Regions from separate parts of the Rahnella inusitata genome, predicted to be linked through region 4. Evidence: predicted binding sites of a transcription regulator. Region 4 holds the regulator's gene; each other region holds the start of a gene.
The links. Region 4 encodes CRP, which controls carbon source genes, mostly activating them, when cyclic AMP is high. Its sites were predicted from a motif close to ATGTGANNNNNNTCACAT; they were not measured.

Region 1: bhsA (multiple stress resistance protein BhsA) is a predicted target of CRP. The motif match lies at 2,204-2,221, and genes of this name have one in related genera.
Region 2: serC (3-phosphoserine/phosphohydroxythreonine transaminase) is a predicted target of CRP. The motif match lies at 1,132-1,149, and genes of this name have one in related genera.
Region 3: I2123_RS16080 (maltoporin) is a predicted target of CRP. The motif match lies at 2,645-2,662, and genes of this name have one in related genera.

The regions. Positions count from the first base shown of each region.
Region 1 covers NZ_CP065024.1:1,872,508-1,876,185, forward strand. The annotation lists gene I2123_RS08725 (MFS transporter) at 1-709, opposite strand, end outside; gene bhsA (multiple stress resistance protein BhsA) at 953-1,210, opposite strand; gene bhsA (multiple stress resistance protein BhsA) at 1,362-1,619, opposite strand; gene bhsA (multiple stress resistance protein BhsA) at 1,787-2,044, opposite strand; gene I2123_RS08745 (hypothetical protein) at 2,490-2,747, opposite strand; gene I2123_RS08750 (TetR/AcrR family transcriptional regulator) at 2,966-3,625, shown strand; gene I2123_RS08755 (oxygenase MpaB family protein) at 3,629-3,678, shown strand, end outside.
Region 2 covers NZ_CP065024.1:3,501,772-3,505,449, reverse strand. The annotation lists gene ycaO (30S ribosomal protein S12 methylthiotransferase accessory factor YcaO) at 1-239, opposite strand, end outside; gene I2123_RS16520 (DUF421 domain-containing protein) at 399-1,088, shown strand; gene serC (3-phosphoserine/phosphohydroxythreonine transaminase) at 1,261-2,346, shown strand; gene aroA (3-phosphoshikimate 1-carboxyvinyltransferase) at 2,451-3,678, shown strand, end outside.
Region 3 covers NZ_CP065024.1:3,401,662-3,405,339, reverse strand. The annotation lists gene I2123_RS16090 (beta-galactosidase) at 1-597, shown strand, start outside; gene I2123_RS16085 (PTS sugar transporter subunit IIB) at 671-988, shown strand; gene I2123_RS16080 (maltoporin) at 1,258-2,514, opposite strand; gene I2123_RS16075 (LacI family DNA-binding transcriptional regulator) at 2,795-3,678, shown strand, end outside.
Region 4 covers NZ_CP065024.1:730,897-734,574, reverse strand. The annotation lists gene I2123_RS03305 (LysR substrate-binding domain-containing protein) at 1-896, shown strand, start outside; gene I2123_RS03300 (OsmC family protein) at 898-1,305, opposite strand; gene crp (cAMP-activated global transcriptional regulator CRP) at 1,667-2,299, shown strand; gene I2123_RS03290 (YccS/YhfK family putative transporter) at 2,367-3,678, shown strand, end outside.

The DNA of each region.
Region 1 (3,678 bases), 1.1 Mb from region 4:
AGCCTACGGCGGCGAGTGCCGGTAAAAGCAGAATGCTGCGCCGTTGCAAAGGCGATAAATTCTGCCAGCGCAGTTTTTCGTCCCCCGGTTGAGCATCATCTGGCTGATGCAAAGTTTTAAAAACGGCGGTAGTGCATAAAAGTAATCCGGCGGATGTTGCAAAACTCAGCGCATCTATTGCGAGCAAACTCAGGGGGGAAAGGACATCAAACAGCAAAACGCCTGCGCCGGTACCCAGCAAAACCTGTGAGGCAAAAATTAGCGTTTCCATTGCGGTGGCGGCGGGCAGTTCGTCAGGGCGTAATCCGCGTTTAAATATCAGCGTCAGAGCGGGATAACTCATTCCGTTAAATAACGCTTCTGCGGATTGCACGGCCAGTAATGCCGGAATGTTATGCGAAAGAAGACCGTACAGCGGCATGGCCAGCGCCAGCAGGCCGAGCACTTCGGTAAGGATAAGGATTTTCATTGGGGATATTTTCCGGCATAAGGTTTCCCCCCACAGACTGCCCAGAAAACCTGGGAGCATCGCCAGCATGTACGCCAGAGTCAGTGTCGCTGGTGAGGCGCTCCAGCGTAACAGTTGACCAAAAACGACCACCTGCGTCAGGCCATTTCCCAGAGACGACAAAATAAACGCACAGCCCAGCAGCCGCAGCCAGCGATGACTTCGCAATGCGCGTAAAAGCGCAATAAGTAACGTGTTCATGAAGAGAGATTCTCATCTTAAATAACAGAAACCCCGCATTGCACACAGGCAACAGGGAGAAAGAAAACTGTCAGTGATGAGGATCATTACATTGGGAAAGGGGCTTTTTTAGAAAGAGAAGACAAAAATGTAGCATAAACAGAAGAGGTTGCGAGAGTTTGTCGATGTTTTTCTAAACAGCAGACACGAAAAAGGCGGCAAATGCCGCCTCTTCTGCTTACTACTTTAAACTGCCAACCGGACTTATTTGTACAGCTCAGCAGTACCGTACAGATGGTTGTCACCGGAAGCACCAATAATGCGGTAAGAACTTGCACCGGCTTCACTGGCTTTTGCACTCAGTTTGTTCTGCAGGCTGGTCAGGCTGTTACCTGATGTTGCGCTGACGACACCAATCGCTTGCTGACCGGCTGGTGCGGACTGAACTTCTGTCGCGGCCAGAGTCGAGAATGAAGCGGTTGCCAGTGCAAGAGCGGCGAGAGTCATAGTGATATTTTTCATGATAATTTCCTCAATTCGTGTTTTGAAGCTTTGCCAGGCGTTGTCATCAACGTTCATTTAATGTGCAAAGCTGTCTTCTGTCCGATCAAACATTTAATTTATTAATTGATAAATTAAATGCTGTTTACCCTTGTTGCTACGTCCTGCCTGCTTATTTGTACAGCTCAGCAGTACCGTACAGATGGTTGTCACCGGAAGCACCGATGATGCGGTAAGAACTTGCACCGGCTTCACTGGCTTTTGCACTCAGTTTGTTCTGCAGGCTGGTCAGGCTGTTACCGGAGGTCGCGCTGACCACACCGATGGCTTGCTGACCGGCTGGTGCGGACTGAACTTCAGTCGCGGCCAGAGTCGAGAATGATGCGGTAGCAAGGGCGATTGCAGCGAATGTCATAGTGATGTTTTTCATGATTTCTTCCTTTTAATTCTGTTTATCAGCAGATGATTTTTAGGTCCGACGTTATTTGTTAACGTTCGATAATTAAATCTTAGACCTGGATCACATTCTGTGCAACTAATTTATTTACTAATCGTTAACTAATTGTGCGGAACATTTCGCTAACGTGTTCTTCATACTTATTTGTACAGCTCAGCCGTACCGTAAAGATGGTTTTCACCGGAAGCACCAATGATGCGGTATGAGCTTGCACCGGCTTCTGTTGCTTTAGCATTCAGTTTTGACTGCAAAGTGCTCAGGCTGCCGTTTGAAGAAGCACTGATGGTACCGACAACTTGCTGACCTGCCGGGGCGGACTGAACTTCAGTCGCGGCCAGAGTGGAGAAAGAAACGGTGGCGAGTGTCAGTGCTGCGATGGTCATTGCGATGGTTTTCATGATGTCTGTTCCTGTCGTTCATTTTTGTTTGGGGCGTCTGATGCAGAAGCCTCAGTTTTCGGGTGAACGTTTTTTATTAGTTAACGTTCGATAAGTAAATGTTAGAGGTTGGCGACGGTTTGTGCAAGATGTTTTTTTAATGAGCGTTAACTTATTGTGCTGTGACGTGAGTCACATGAAATGAGGAGTTTGTTTTGGTTCTGTTAATTTTGTGTTTTTAAAATGATTCGCTCTAACCAATAAAACATCGCTTATCCAATTTTGTGCTGAATGAATCATTAATGATCGCTAAGTTAATGATTGGCTCTGACTGGCGGGGATGTTAAAACTGGGGCATCTTCTTAAAGGAGAGAGAGAAGAGGGTGTGGCGTTAAAAGATAAGGCGACCAGAGCCGCCTTATCGTGATCCCTGCGCTGACATTCTTCCGTCAGGTAGCCGTCTTCCTTAGTAGTAAATGGAAGCGGGCTGATGACCAGAAGTTGAAGGTGCAGGCGGCTGAGTCGGAGACGTCGGGATACGGCCTTGTGAGACTTTTTTACTCACATAGGTACCGGGTTTACAGAAATTACTGTCCCCGGTCACATTGACCATCGCCACTTCCTGACTCAGTAAAGGCATCATGATAACCTGCTGTGCGGCAACATTGGCAACCGGGACAGCGGTTAACGCCAGAACTGCAAGAAGGATTTTAAGATTACTCATGATGTTACGTCCTGGGTTTGTACCGTGTAAAAACGCTTATAGCTTGTGCAGCTTTGCGGGTTTGAGTGATTTTCTTATCGCTCGATAATTAAATGATAATCTCCGCTGGACTTATGCGCAACTATTTTTAATAATGATCGTTAAGTTATTTTTGTCATGAAAATTTATAACGAAAAGTTTTAACAACCATAATCACAATGGTGATGGAAGGAGGGTGTATGAGCACTGAACAGACGGCTTTGGTCCGGAAAAGTCGCGGTCGCCCAAAACAGTTTGACCGTGGAACTGCTCTGAGCAAGGCCTTGAATTTATTCTGGCGCCACGGCTATGAGGCCACGTCATTAGCGGATTTGGTCGAAGCCACAGGTGCCAAGGCTCCCACGCTGTATGCTGAATTTGGCAACAAAGAAGGGTTATTTCGCGCAGCCGTTGAACATTATCTGACTAACTTTTACGAAAAGAGCTCATGTTTATTGAGCAAAACAGATTTGTCCGTCGAGGAAACCATCGGTCAGTATCTGCGCGCTATCGCAGAACTGTTTACTGACTGCGATACCCCGAGCGGTTGCTTTATGATCAGCGCCTCATCCGGGATGTCTTCATCCTCCGCGGATATCGCAGAAATGCTGCGCGCACGCCATCTTTCTCAGGAACGCTCATTGTTCGAGTTCTTTGAGAAGAGAAAACAGTCAGGCGAACTGACATCGGTTACCGACAGCGCGTTGCTGGCGAAATACCTCGCCTGCACCATTCAGGGCTTCTCGGTTCAGGCTCGTGACGGTGCTACTGCCGCCGAGCTGAATCAGCTGATTGATGTCGTGATGAAAATCTGGCCGCAGCTGAGCAGAGCAACGGTTGTCAGCACTGCCGCGCACTGACGGATGTTGAGCATTAAAACATTGTTAAGAAGTAAAATTGAACGCCAGGTGCT
Region 2 (3,678 bases), 1.9 Mb from region 4:
AGACGCTCAAAATATTCACCCAGCGCAGACGCCAGAGCGGCTTTCTTGCTCGCACCTTTACCGTTGGTGAAACACAGCGGACAGTCGCGATCGCGGATATGCACGGACCAGACGTGCGGAACCGGGTTCAGCCAGGAAGCTTCTTCGATGTTAAAACCGAGATCGGTGAGTTTTTGTTGGAAGCGGGAAATGGAGTCTTCCAGCGCCGCGTCTTTACCAGGAATAAAAGTTTGCGTCATTGAGTTCACTTTTGAGCGTGCTAAAAACGCGCAATGATACGGGGTTTTGCGACGCACCTCCATGTATTCGTGTTAAGAATGTAATCGCGTTGTAACGCGCTAAGCTTGTCTGTAAGAAGGCATTCGATAAGCGGCTGTTTTTCCACTCATGAGGTCTCTATGCAGGCGTTTGATGTTAAGCGTATGGCGCTGGATAAGTTCCCGCTCGAATATCTTGGCGAAGTCACCTTTCGGTGTTTCTTCATCTTTGTTGTGGTTTTCCTATTTCTGAAACTGACCGGGAGACGCGGGGTTAATCAGCTTTCTTTGTTTGAAGTCGTGATTATCCTGACGCTCGGATCGGCGGCGGGTGATGTGACTTTTTATGATGACGTCCCGCTTTTGCCGGTTTTTGCCGTATTCTTCTCGATTCTGCTGTTCTACCGTTTCTCCACCTGGCTGATGGGGCGCAGTCACCATTTCCAGAACTGGATGGAGGGAAAGCCGCTGATCATCATTCGCGACGGCATGTTCGAATGGGAAACGATGGATCGGGAAAACATCACTAAAGGTGAATTTTACATGGAGTTGCGACAAAAAGGCGTGGAGCATCTGGGACAGGTGCGTCTGGCGATACTGGAAACCAACGGCGGCCTGAGCGTGTACTTCCGTCTGGATGAGGATATCCAGCCCGGTCTGCCGGTGTTGCCTGAGGATTATATTGATATTGAAACACTGATGATGACCAGCGGGTGGTACGCCTGCCATCAGTGCAGCCTGGTGAAAGAGCTCAAGGTGGGTGAAAAGGCGGTCTGTCCGCGTTGTCAGAATCTTACGTGGGTCAGGGCGCTGAACACGGTGCGCGCGTGAACAGATAATCCTGTTAAATCAGCTTTCCAGGGAGGAAAGAACCTTGTGACCCAGATCTCATCGTTGATTATCAGGTCGTCATCAATAACCGTTGCAGACTGCTTGTCTCGGATGATAAAACCGGTAAATTAATGGTTACTATGTGGCTGTCTCAGAGAAGTGGTGAGGGGAAATGACTCAGGTTTATAATTTTAGTGCAGGCCCGGCAATGATCCCGGCAGAAGTATTGCGTCGTGCGGAACAGGAACTTTGTAACTGGCACGGACTGGGTACCTCGGTGATGGAAATCAGTCACCGCAGTAAGGAATTTATCCAGGTGGCCGAGGAATCCGAAAAGGATATTCGTGACCTGCTGAACATTCCCTCCAACTATAAAGTTCTCTTCTGCCATGGCGGCGCGCGTGCGCAGTTCGCCGCAGTGCCGATGAATCTGCTGGGTGAGAAATCGACCGCGGACTACATCGATGGCGGTTACTGGGCGCACAGCGCAGTGAAAGAAGCCCTAAAATACTGTACGCCAAACGTGATTGACGTCACCACCACGATTGACGGCAAGCGCGGCATTCTACCCATGAGCGAATGGAAGCTGAGCGCAGATTCTGCCTATGTCCATTACTGCCCGAATGAGACTATCGATGGCGTGGCTATCGATGAAATGCCTGATTTCGGTGACAAAATTGTGGTTGCTGATTACTCCTCCTGCATCCTGTCCCGCCCGATCGATGTCAGCCGCTTTGGTGTGATTTACGCCGGCGCGCAGAAAAATATTGGTCCTGCCGGCCTGACGCTGGTGATCGTCCGTGAAGATCTGCTGGGTAAAGCACGCACTGAATTGCCTTCCATCCTTGATTACACCGTGCTGGCCGAGAACGATTCCATGTTCAACACCCCGCCGACGTTTGCATGGTATCTGTCAGGTATGGTCTTCAAATGGCTGAAAGAGCAGGGCGGCCTGCGTGAAATGGAAAAACGTAATCAGGCGAAGGCGGAATTACTGTACGGCGCCATCGACCGCACCGGTTTCTACCGTAACCCGGTCGCTGCGACTAACCGTTCCTGGATGAACGTGCCATTCCAGATGGCGGATGCTTCTCTGGATAATTTATTCCTGGAGCAGGCGCAGGCAGCCGGCCTGCATGCACTGAAAGGCCACCGTGTGGCTGGCGGTATGCGCGCATCTATTTATAATGCTATGCCTCTCGAAGGCGTGAAGGCTCTGACCGACTTTATGGCGGAGTTCGAAAAACGCCACGGCTAAGCGGTCTGGCTTTCGGGCTGGCACAATGCTTTTGTAGGAAGCCTTAAAAATGACCCCGGTTTACACTCCGGGGTCATTTTATGAAATGAAGAATTGGAGAAAGAGTGGAATCCCTGACATTACAACCCGTTGCATTGGTTAACGGCAGCATCAACTTACCCGGCTCAAAGAGTGTTTCTAACCGTGCGCTTTTACTGGCTGCTTTTGCACAGGGCACTACCCGCCTGACTAACCTGCTCGACAGCGACGATGTGCGCCATATGCTGAATGCGCTGACGCAACTCGGTGTTACGCACCGCCTGTCTGCCTCCCGCACTGAGTGTGAAATCGACGGTCTGGGCACGGCTTTTTCCAATGCTAAAGGGCTGGAATTGTTCCTCGGAAATGCGGGCACTGCGATGCGCCCTCTGGCTGCAGCATTATGTCTGGGGGAGCAGAACGTCGTACTTACCGGCGAACCGCGTATGAAAGAGCGTCCGATTGGCCATCTGGTTGATGCCCTCCGTCAGGGCGGCGCGCAAATCGATTATCTCGAGCAGGAAGATTATCCGCCGCTGCGCCTGCGCGGTGGTTTTACCGGCGGCGATGTCAGCGTGGATGGCAGCGTGTCCAGCCAGTTCCTGACCGCTTTGCTGATGACAGCTCCTCTGGCTGAAAATGACACCACAATTCAGATTAAGGGCGATCTGGTTTCCAAACCTTACATCGACATTACGCTGAATCTGATGAAGACCTTTGGTATTGACGTTGAAAATCACCAGTACCAGCAGTTCCGCATCACCGGTAAACAGCAGTACGTTTCGCCGGGCGCTTATCTGGTGGAAGGCGATGCTTCCTCCGCGTCCTACTTCCTGGCCGCTGCCGCTATCAAGGGCGGAACGGTTCGTGTAACCGGTATTGGTAAAAACAGCATGCAGGGTGATATCCGTTTTGCGGACGTGCTGGAAAAAATGGGCGCAAAAATTCACTGGGCGGATGATTACATCGAATGCACCCGTGGTGAGCTTAAAGGCATTGATATGGACATGAACCATATCCCGGATGCTGCCATGACCATCGCCACGGCGGCGCTGTTCGCACAAGGTCCGACTACGCTTCGCAATATTTATAACTGGCGTGTGAAAGAAACTGATCGTCTGGCGGCGATGGCGACGGAACTGCGTAAAGTTGGGGCGACGGTGGAAGAGGGCGAAGATTACATTCGCGTAGAACCGCCGCAATCCCTTAAATTTGCAGAGATTGGCACGTATAACGATCATCGCATGGCGATGTGTTTCTCGCTGGTTGCGCTATCCGATACGCCGGTTACCATCCTTGATCCGAAATGTACGG
Region 3 (3,678 bases), 2.0 Mb from region 4:
GTCGCGACCTACTGGAGCGGGATCGTCAACGAAACCGATTTGTGCTTCCTCAACGGATTCCCCGGACCGCTGCGACCGGTGTTGGGCATCTGGGCGGAAGAGATAGACAGCCTGACCGATGAACAGCACAACAGCGTCGCCGGTGTGGAGGGCAACGCGCTGGGGCTCAGCGGCCCGTATCGCGCCTCGCAGCTGTGCGAAGTGATCCATCTGGAAGGGGCGGCAGCGCTGGCCACCTACGGCGACGATTTCTATGCCGGTAATCCGGCCGTGACCGTGAATCTGTACGGCAAAGGGCAGGCGTACTACGTGGCGTCGCGTAACGATCAGCAGTTCCATGCCGATTTCTTTACCGCGCTGGCGAAGGAGATGAAGTTGCCGCGCGCCATCAATACGCCGCTGCCGGAAGGTGTGACTGCCGCGCGCCGTACCGATGGTGAAAGCGAGTTTATCTTCCTGCAAAACTACAATGCTGACAGCCAGACCGTTGCCTTGCCGCAGGATTATCAGGATATCGTTCACGGCGGGAACCTGCCGCGCAAACTGACGTTACCGGCATTTGGCTGCCAGATCCTGACGCGTAAAATCACACAATAAGTTTTACTCCTGACGTGCCGTGGGGAATATTCCCTGCTGCACGTTTTTTCATTTCTGCAAGAGAGGATTAATCATGGTCAATATTAAAGACTTTATGCATGTGTTCTCGGCGAAGAATAAAAATCTGAAAGATGAAGTACCGCCGTCCACCGACGTCGCGTTATTAATTGAGGCGCTTGGCGGGCACGATAACATTATCAATGTCGATGCTTGTATTACCCGTCTGCGCGTGAAGGTCAAAGAGTTAAAGCGCGTTAACTCAGGCGCTATCCAGCAGACCGGCGCGATTGGTGTGGTCATTATCGGCCAGGAAGTGCATGCGATATTCGGCAAGCAGTCCGACAGCCTGAAGAAACTGATGACTGAAAAGTTTGGCTTACAGAGTAATTAAGCTTATTTAAATTTTAAGTTAAATTAAAAGCACACTGAAATAATAAAAAGGCAGCCAGATAATTTGGCTGCCTTTTTTATTTACTTTGACACTTTAGTAATAATAACGATGCTGCTGTGCGGGTACAAAAAACGTCACGATCCCCTACAAGAGAAAATGCGTTAAACCCTGAGCATTTATAACAATGAGGTTATTTCGTAATATCATCAGACACAGATTTATTTTAATACGGTATTTCAGGCATAACGTTTACTTCATGAACAAACAACTTACCACCAGGCTTCAACCTGAACCCCAAAGTTCCAGGTGTCGGATTTGGTGTGATCTTCAAACGTATCGCCATGCTCTGAGTCATTCAGATACGACGCAAATACGCGCAGTTCAGGACGGGACATAAACTCAGGACCTGCTGCCAGACCCATCGCCAGGGTGTATTTCTGGCCGCCCTGTTTGTAGTTAGAGCCGTTCTTGTAATCATCTTTCTGATAGAAAGTACCGACTTCACCGATGGTACGCACGTAATCTGTCCACTGATACTGCGCGCGGCCAACCAGCGAGACCAGTTCGGTAGTGTCGGTGTAAGCCGTGATGTTATCCGCGTGGCCGTAGGTCAGCACGTGGTTGAGGCTGAATTTGCTGGTGATCGGAATCAGACCGGTGATGATGCCGCGATAACCGGTGGCGTCATTGGTGTAGTTCCACATGTCATACCAGCCGCCGCCCTGGGAGATCATGTTCTGGGCCAGACCTTTGTCCGCGTACTGTAAAACCAGTTTGTTATAGCCGCCCCACATGTCCTGACTGATTTCGCCGGTCAGCATCACGCCATTATCCGCGTCATACAGGCCGCCGTACTCTTTCTGATCGTGCGTCAGGTTCGGCATGGCGTAGTCCGCACCGATTTCCATCCACGCGCCGTTCCACGGTTTGATTCCGGCATAACGTACGTCGATGTAGTTGATGTTAACGTCATTATCGCCGTCGACGCGGTAATCCACGTCATTGGCATCGCCACGGATCCACGCCACGGACAGCGCACCTTCGCCAAGCTTCAGGTTTTCCACCCCGGCCCCGGCACCGGAGATGTTCCAGTATTTGGTGTCGATGATGTGCAAGTCGTGGCGCTGGTAGTAGCGTTTCCCGCCCCAGATCACCGCATCTTTATCCCACGGCACCAGCCCTTTGATTTGCAGATTCAGCTGACGCAGGCCGAACTGCGCGTCGTCGTTAACGGTGCTTTCATCATCATTTGAGCCGTCGGAAACCATGCTGACCATGGAGTCGACATAAAAACTCACATCGTCCTTTTTGTAGACTTCACTGCCCAGTTCGACTTCACCGTAGGTGTCGTCTTCGTTGCCCAGACGACCGACTTTATTTTTTTGGAACTGTTCTAAGCTGCCACTGCCGGAAACACCCAGCCCTGAACGCAGATAGCCATGAAAATCAATATCATTTGCCACTGCAGGGCCTGCCGTGATGGCGAGGGAAACCGCCACAGCCAGAGTGCGTAAGTTGTGTTTCATTCTTTTTCCTTATGATTGTATGACGTTCACATTTACGGAATCTATAAGATACCCAGAAACAATAATGATCAATTTTACACATCCTGAATTGTGATTTAGATCCATAACTTGTGGTGTATAAATAAACGGGTAGTGATTTAAATCACAAGATTATGCAATGTTAACGTATAACTTATGCAGTGCCTGGCTCGCCAGATTGAACTTTTAGATGAGATCCCGTAGTTTGAGTCGATTGATGTGGGGGTAAGCTACGTTCACAGGTTCCAGGCAGGGAAAGAGAATGAAATCGAAAAGTTCGACATTAGAAGATGTTGCCCGCTACGCCGGCGTGTCTTATCAGACCGTTTCGCGGGTTTTGAACAAGTCCGCCAACGTCTCTGACGCCACCCGTCTGAAAGTCGAGCAGGCAATTGAAGTCCTGCGTTATGTACCTAACCGTCTGGCACAGCAACTGGTCGGCAAACAGAGTTTCACGTTGGGGCTGGTGACCACGTCGCTGGCACTGCACGCGCCTTCGCAGATAGCCGCCTCCGTCAAAAAATACGCGCATCAGGCCGGTTATCAGGTGCTGATTTCGATGATTGACGAAGACGTCAATCAAAGCATTCAGGACTCCATCAACGAGCTGAAATCCCAGCGGGTAGATCGCGTGATTATCAACATCCCGCTGGAAAGCGCCGAAGCGGAGCTTATCTACGAGAACAATCGCGATATTTTGTGCCTGTTCCTTGATGTCGACCCGACAAGCACGGTGTTTAACGTCTGCTTTAACCCGGCGGACGGTTCGCGCGCCAGCGTCGAATATCTGCTGGAGTTAGGTCACCGGGAGTTCGCACTGCTGGCCGGGCCGGAGGATTCGGTATCATCGCGCCTGCGCCTCAGGAGCTGGCAGGAGACGCTGACGGAGAAGGGGTTACAGCCGGTGACGGTTATCCATGGCGACTGGAGCGCGAAAAGTGGCTATTACAATGCGCTGCACATGCTGCGTGAGACGCCACAGTTTACCGCGATGCTGGTGGGGAATGACCAGATGGCGCTGGGCGTTATCAGTGCGCTGCATCAGCACAACGTCGCTATCCCGCAGCAGGTGTCGATCGTTGGCTACGATGACACCTATGACAGCGCGTTCTTCCATCCGGCGCTCACCACGGTGTCGCTGGATCT
Region 4 (3,678 bases):
CGAAACTTCAGCAACTGAAGGTTTTCCAGCAGGTTATCCGCAGCGGCAGTATTCGCGGCGCGGCGCGGGCGATGAATCAGTCGCAGCCAGCGGTCAGCAGAACGCTGCGCGAGCTGGAGCAAACGCTCGATACGCAGCTTATCGTGCGCGGCAATCAGGGGATGGCGCTGACCGAAACTGGCCGCGCTTTCGCCCAGCGGATGCAGTTCATCCTCGAAGAACTGGAGCGCGCCGCTGAAGAAATCCAGCAGATTAATCAGTATTCGCAAGGCTCGGTGGCGATCGGGTTTTCGTCGCTGCTGGCGCTGACGGTATTTCCGGCGCTGAACGGGGAATTCAAAACCCAGTTTCCGCAGTCAAAGTTGTTGATCAAAGAAGGTCAGCTGTCGGTGCTGCTGCCCGCGCTGCGCGAAGGAAAACTGGATTTCGCCATCGGTACCGCCGGACCGGGATTTCCGCTGGAGGATCAGGTGCGTGAACCGCTGTTCACCGCCCCGTTCGGAATTATCGCCAGACGCGGGCATCCGCTGGCCAACGCCACACGGCTCGAAGAATTACAGGATGCGCGCTGGGTGTTGCCGGAAACGGATATGGGGTACTACCAGCAGCTACAACTGGCGGACGGGTTTTATCAGGCGGGAAGTGAAACACCGGTGCGCACCGACTCGGTGGTGTGCGGGCTGAATATGGTGTTGCAGTCGGACTATCTGACCATCGTGGCGCGGGCGATGCGTGCGCCGTTCGGTTTGCAGGAGCAACTGTGTCTGCTCAATATCGACACCCTGCCACAGGCAGAATATTGCGTGCTCTATTCGCAAAAATCGCCGCTGACGTTTGCCGCGCGGCGATTTTTGGATTTACTGCGCAATCAGTGCCAGTCATATGACTGGACATGACTTATTCCGCTTCGATCACTTCAAAACTATGGGTAATCGTGGCCGCTTTGCCGAGCATCAGAGAAACAGAACAATATTTCTCGGCGGAGAGGCTGACGGCGCGCTCTACAATCTTATCGGTCAACGCTTTGCCGGTGACGATAAAATGCAGATTGATGTGCGTGAACAGACGCGGCGCTTCTTCGCGACGTTCTGACGTCAGTTTTACTTCACAATCGCGAACATCGTTACGGCCTTTTTGCAAAATCGACACCACGTCGATCGCGCTGCAGCCACCCGCTGACATCAGCAGCATTTCCATCGGGCTCGGGGCTTTATCGCCTGCATTGCCGTCCATCAAAACCTGATGCCCTGACGCTGATTCACCTAAAAACGTCAGACCTTCCACCCATTTTACGCGTGCGTGCATTTGCTTATCTCCCGGCGCTCTTAAGAATCAAATTTTCACCCCAGACTACCCTTTCACCTAAAAACTGGCAACGTAACCCGATCGCCATCATGCTGAAGCGAGACAACACAAGACAGCATTGCAAACCTGTGTTACAAACAAAGCCGAAACATACTTTCCAGCAAATTGCGGTGACGGTTTTCGCGGTTTAAGAACAGAACCCAAGGTGATAACGGCAATATACAGCCGGTTTCACTCCGACATCCGCTTGCAGCATTTCTGGAGAGCTATATGCTGAAAGGGCGCATTAATATTCAGACGCCGTACAGGGAACTCTGAGCCCTGTAATTTGGGCAGCGATAATAACAGAGGATAATAGCAAATGGTTCTCGGCAAGCCACAAACAGACCCGACTCTTGAATGGTTCCTGTCTCACTGTCATATACATAAGTATCCTTCTAAAAGTACGCTGATTCACCAAGGTGAAAAAGCCGAAACGCTTTACTACATCGTGAAAGGGTCGGTTGCCGTCCTGATTAAAGATGAAGAAGGCAAAGAGATGATACTTTCCTACCTTAACCAAGGTGACTTCATCGGCGAGCTGGGACTCTTCGAAGAAGGTCAGGAACGCAGTGCCTGGGTACGTGCTAAAACTGCCTGTGAAGTGGCTGAAATTTCTTATAAAAAATTCCGCCAGCTGATTCAGGTTAACCCGGACATTCTGATGCGCCTCTCCGCGCAGATGGCAAACCGTCTGCAAATGACGTCTGAGAAAGTCGGTAACCTTGCTTTCCTCGACGTAACGGGCCGTATCGCTCAAACCTTGCTGAATCTGGCCAAACAGCCAGATGCAATGACCCACCCGGACGGGATGCAGATTAAAATCACCCGCCAGGAAATCGGTCAGATCGTCGGTTGCTCTCGTGAAACCGTCGGCCGCATTCTTAAAATGCTGGAAGATCAGAGCCTGATCTCCGCACACGGTAAAACGATTGTCGTCTACGGCACACGTTAATCCCTCAAAAATTGGCGCGGCAGCTTACTGTCGCGCCTTTTTTATGGGCTAAGCTTCCGCTATGACGCTGTGGAGAAGGCTGTTTTATCACCCCGAAGTGAATTACGCACTGCGCCAGACGCTGGTGTTATGTTTGCCGGTCGGCCTGTGCTGGCTGTTCGGGAATCTGCAAATGGGCTTGCTGTTCTCCCTCTGCCCTGCCTGCTGTAACGTCGCCGGTCTTGATACGCCGCACAAACGCTTCTTCAAACGTCTCTTCATTGGTGGTTCGCTGTTTGCGATCAGCAGTATCTTGCTGCAACTGATGATGGAAAACTGGCACATCCCGCTGCCGCTCATCATGCTCTCGCTGGCTTTGCTGCTCGGCGTCACCGGTGAAATCAGCCCGCTGCATGCGCGACTGTTGCCCGGCGCACTGGTGGCGACCATCTTTACCCTGAGCATGGTCGGCGTCAGGCCGATGTGGCAGGCTCCCGCGCTGTTCGCTGCAGGCACTGCCTGGTATGGCCTGTTCAACTGGGCGTGGTTTCGCATCTCCAAAGAGCAGCCGATGCGCGAAACTCTCAGCCAGCTCTATCTGCAACTGGCTGATTATTTCGAAGCCAAATACAGCCTGCTGACGCAGCATATCGATCCGGAAACCGCCTTACCGCCGCTGCTTAAGCGTCAGCAGCAGGTCATCGATCTTATTGCCCTGCTCTATCAGCAGTTGCACATGCTGCCGCAGCACGGCCATCATCATCACCACAAGCGACTGTTCCAGCGTTTTCAGGTGGCGCTGGATTTGCAGGAGCACATCACGGTCAGTCTGCATCAGCCGGAAGAAGTACAAAAACTGGTGGAAGAAAGCCATGCCGAAGCGGTGATCCGCCGCAATGCGCAGGTGATTTCCGCCCGGCTGCGCGTCATTGCCGACGACATTCTTTATCACCGGCTGTCCGCGCGTTTCACGATGGCCAACGAATTGGCGGCGCTGGAAAAAATCGCCGCACGCAATCCGGAAAATCCGGTCGGCCAGTTCTGCTATTACCATTTCAGCCGCATTGCACGCCTGCTGCGCACCCAGCGCCCGCTGTACCGCCGTGATCTGATGAACTCTCAGCCGCGTCTGCCTTTCTGGCTGGCGCTGAAAAGTTATCTGTCTTTCAAATCTATCGCCCTGCGCAACGCAGCGCGGCTTGGCATTATTCTGGCGATCGGCAGCAGTCTTGGTTTGTTCTTCAATCTGCCGAAACCCTACTGGATTTTGCTTACCATCATGCTGGTAAGCCAGAACGGCTACAACGCCACCCGCGTGCGGATCCAGCACCGTGCGCTCGGCACGCTGGCCGGATTACTGATCGCCGCCGGATTGCTGAAACTTGAGCTGCCTGAGGGCA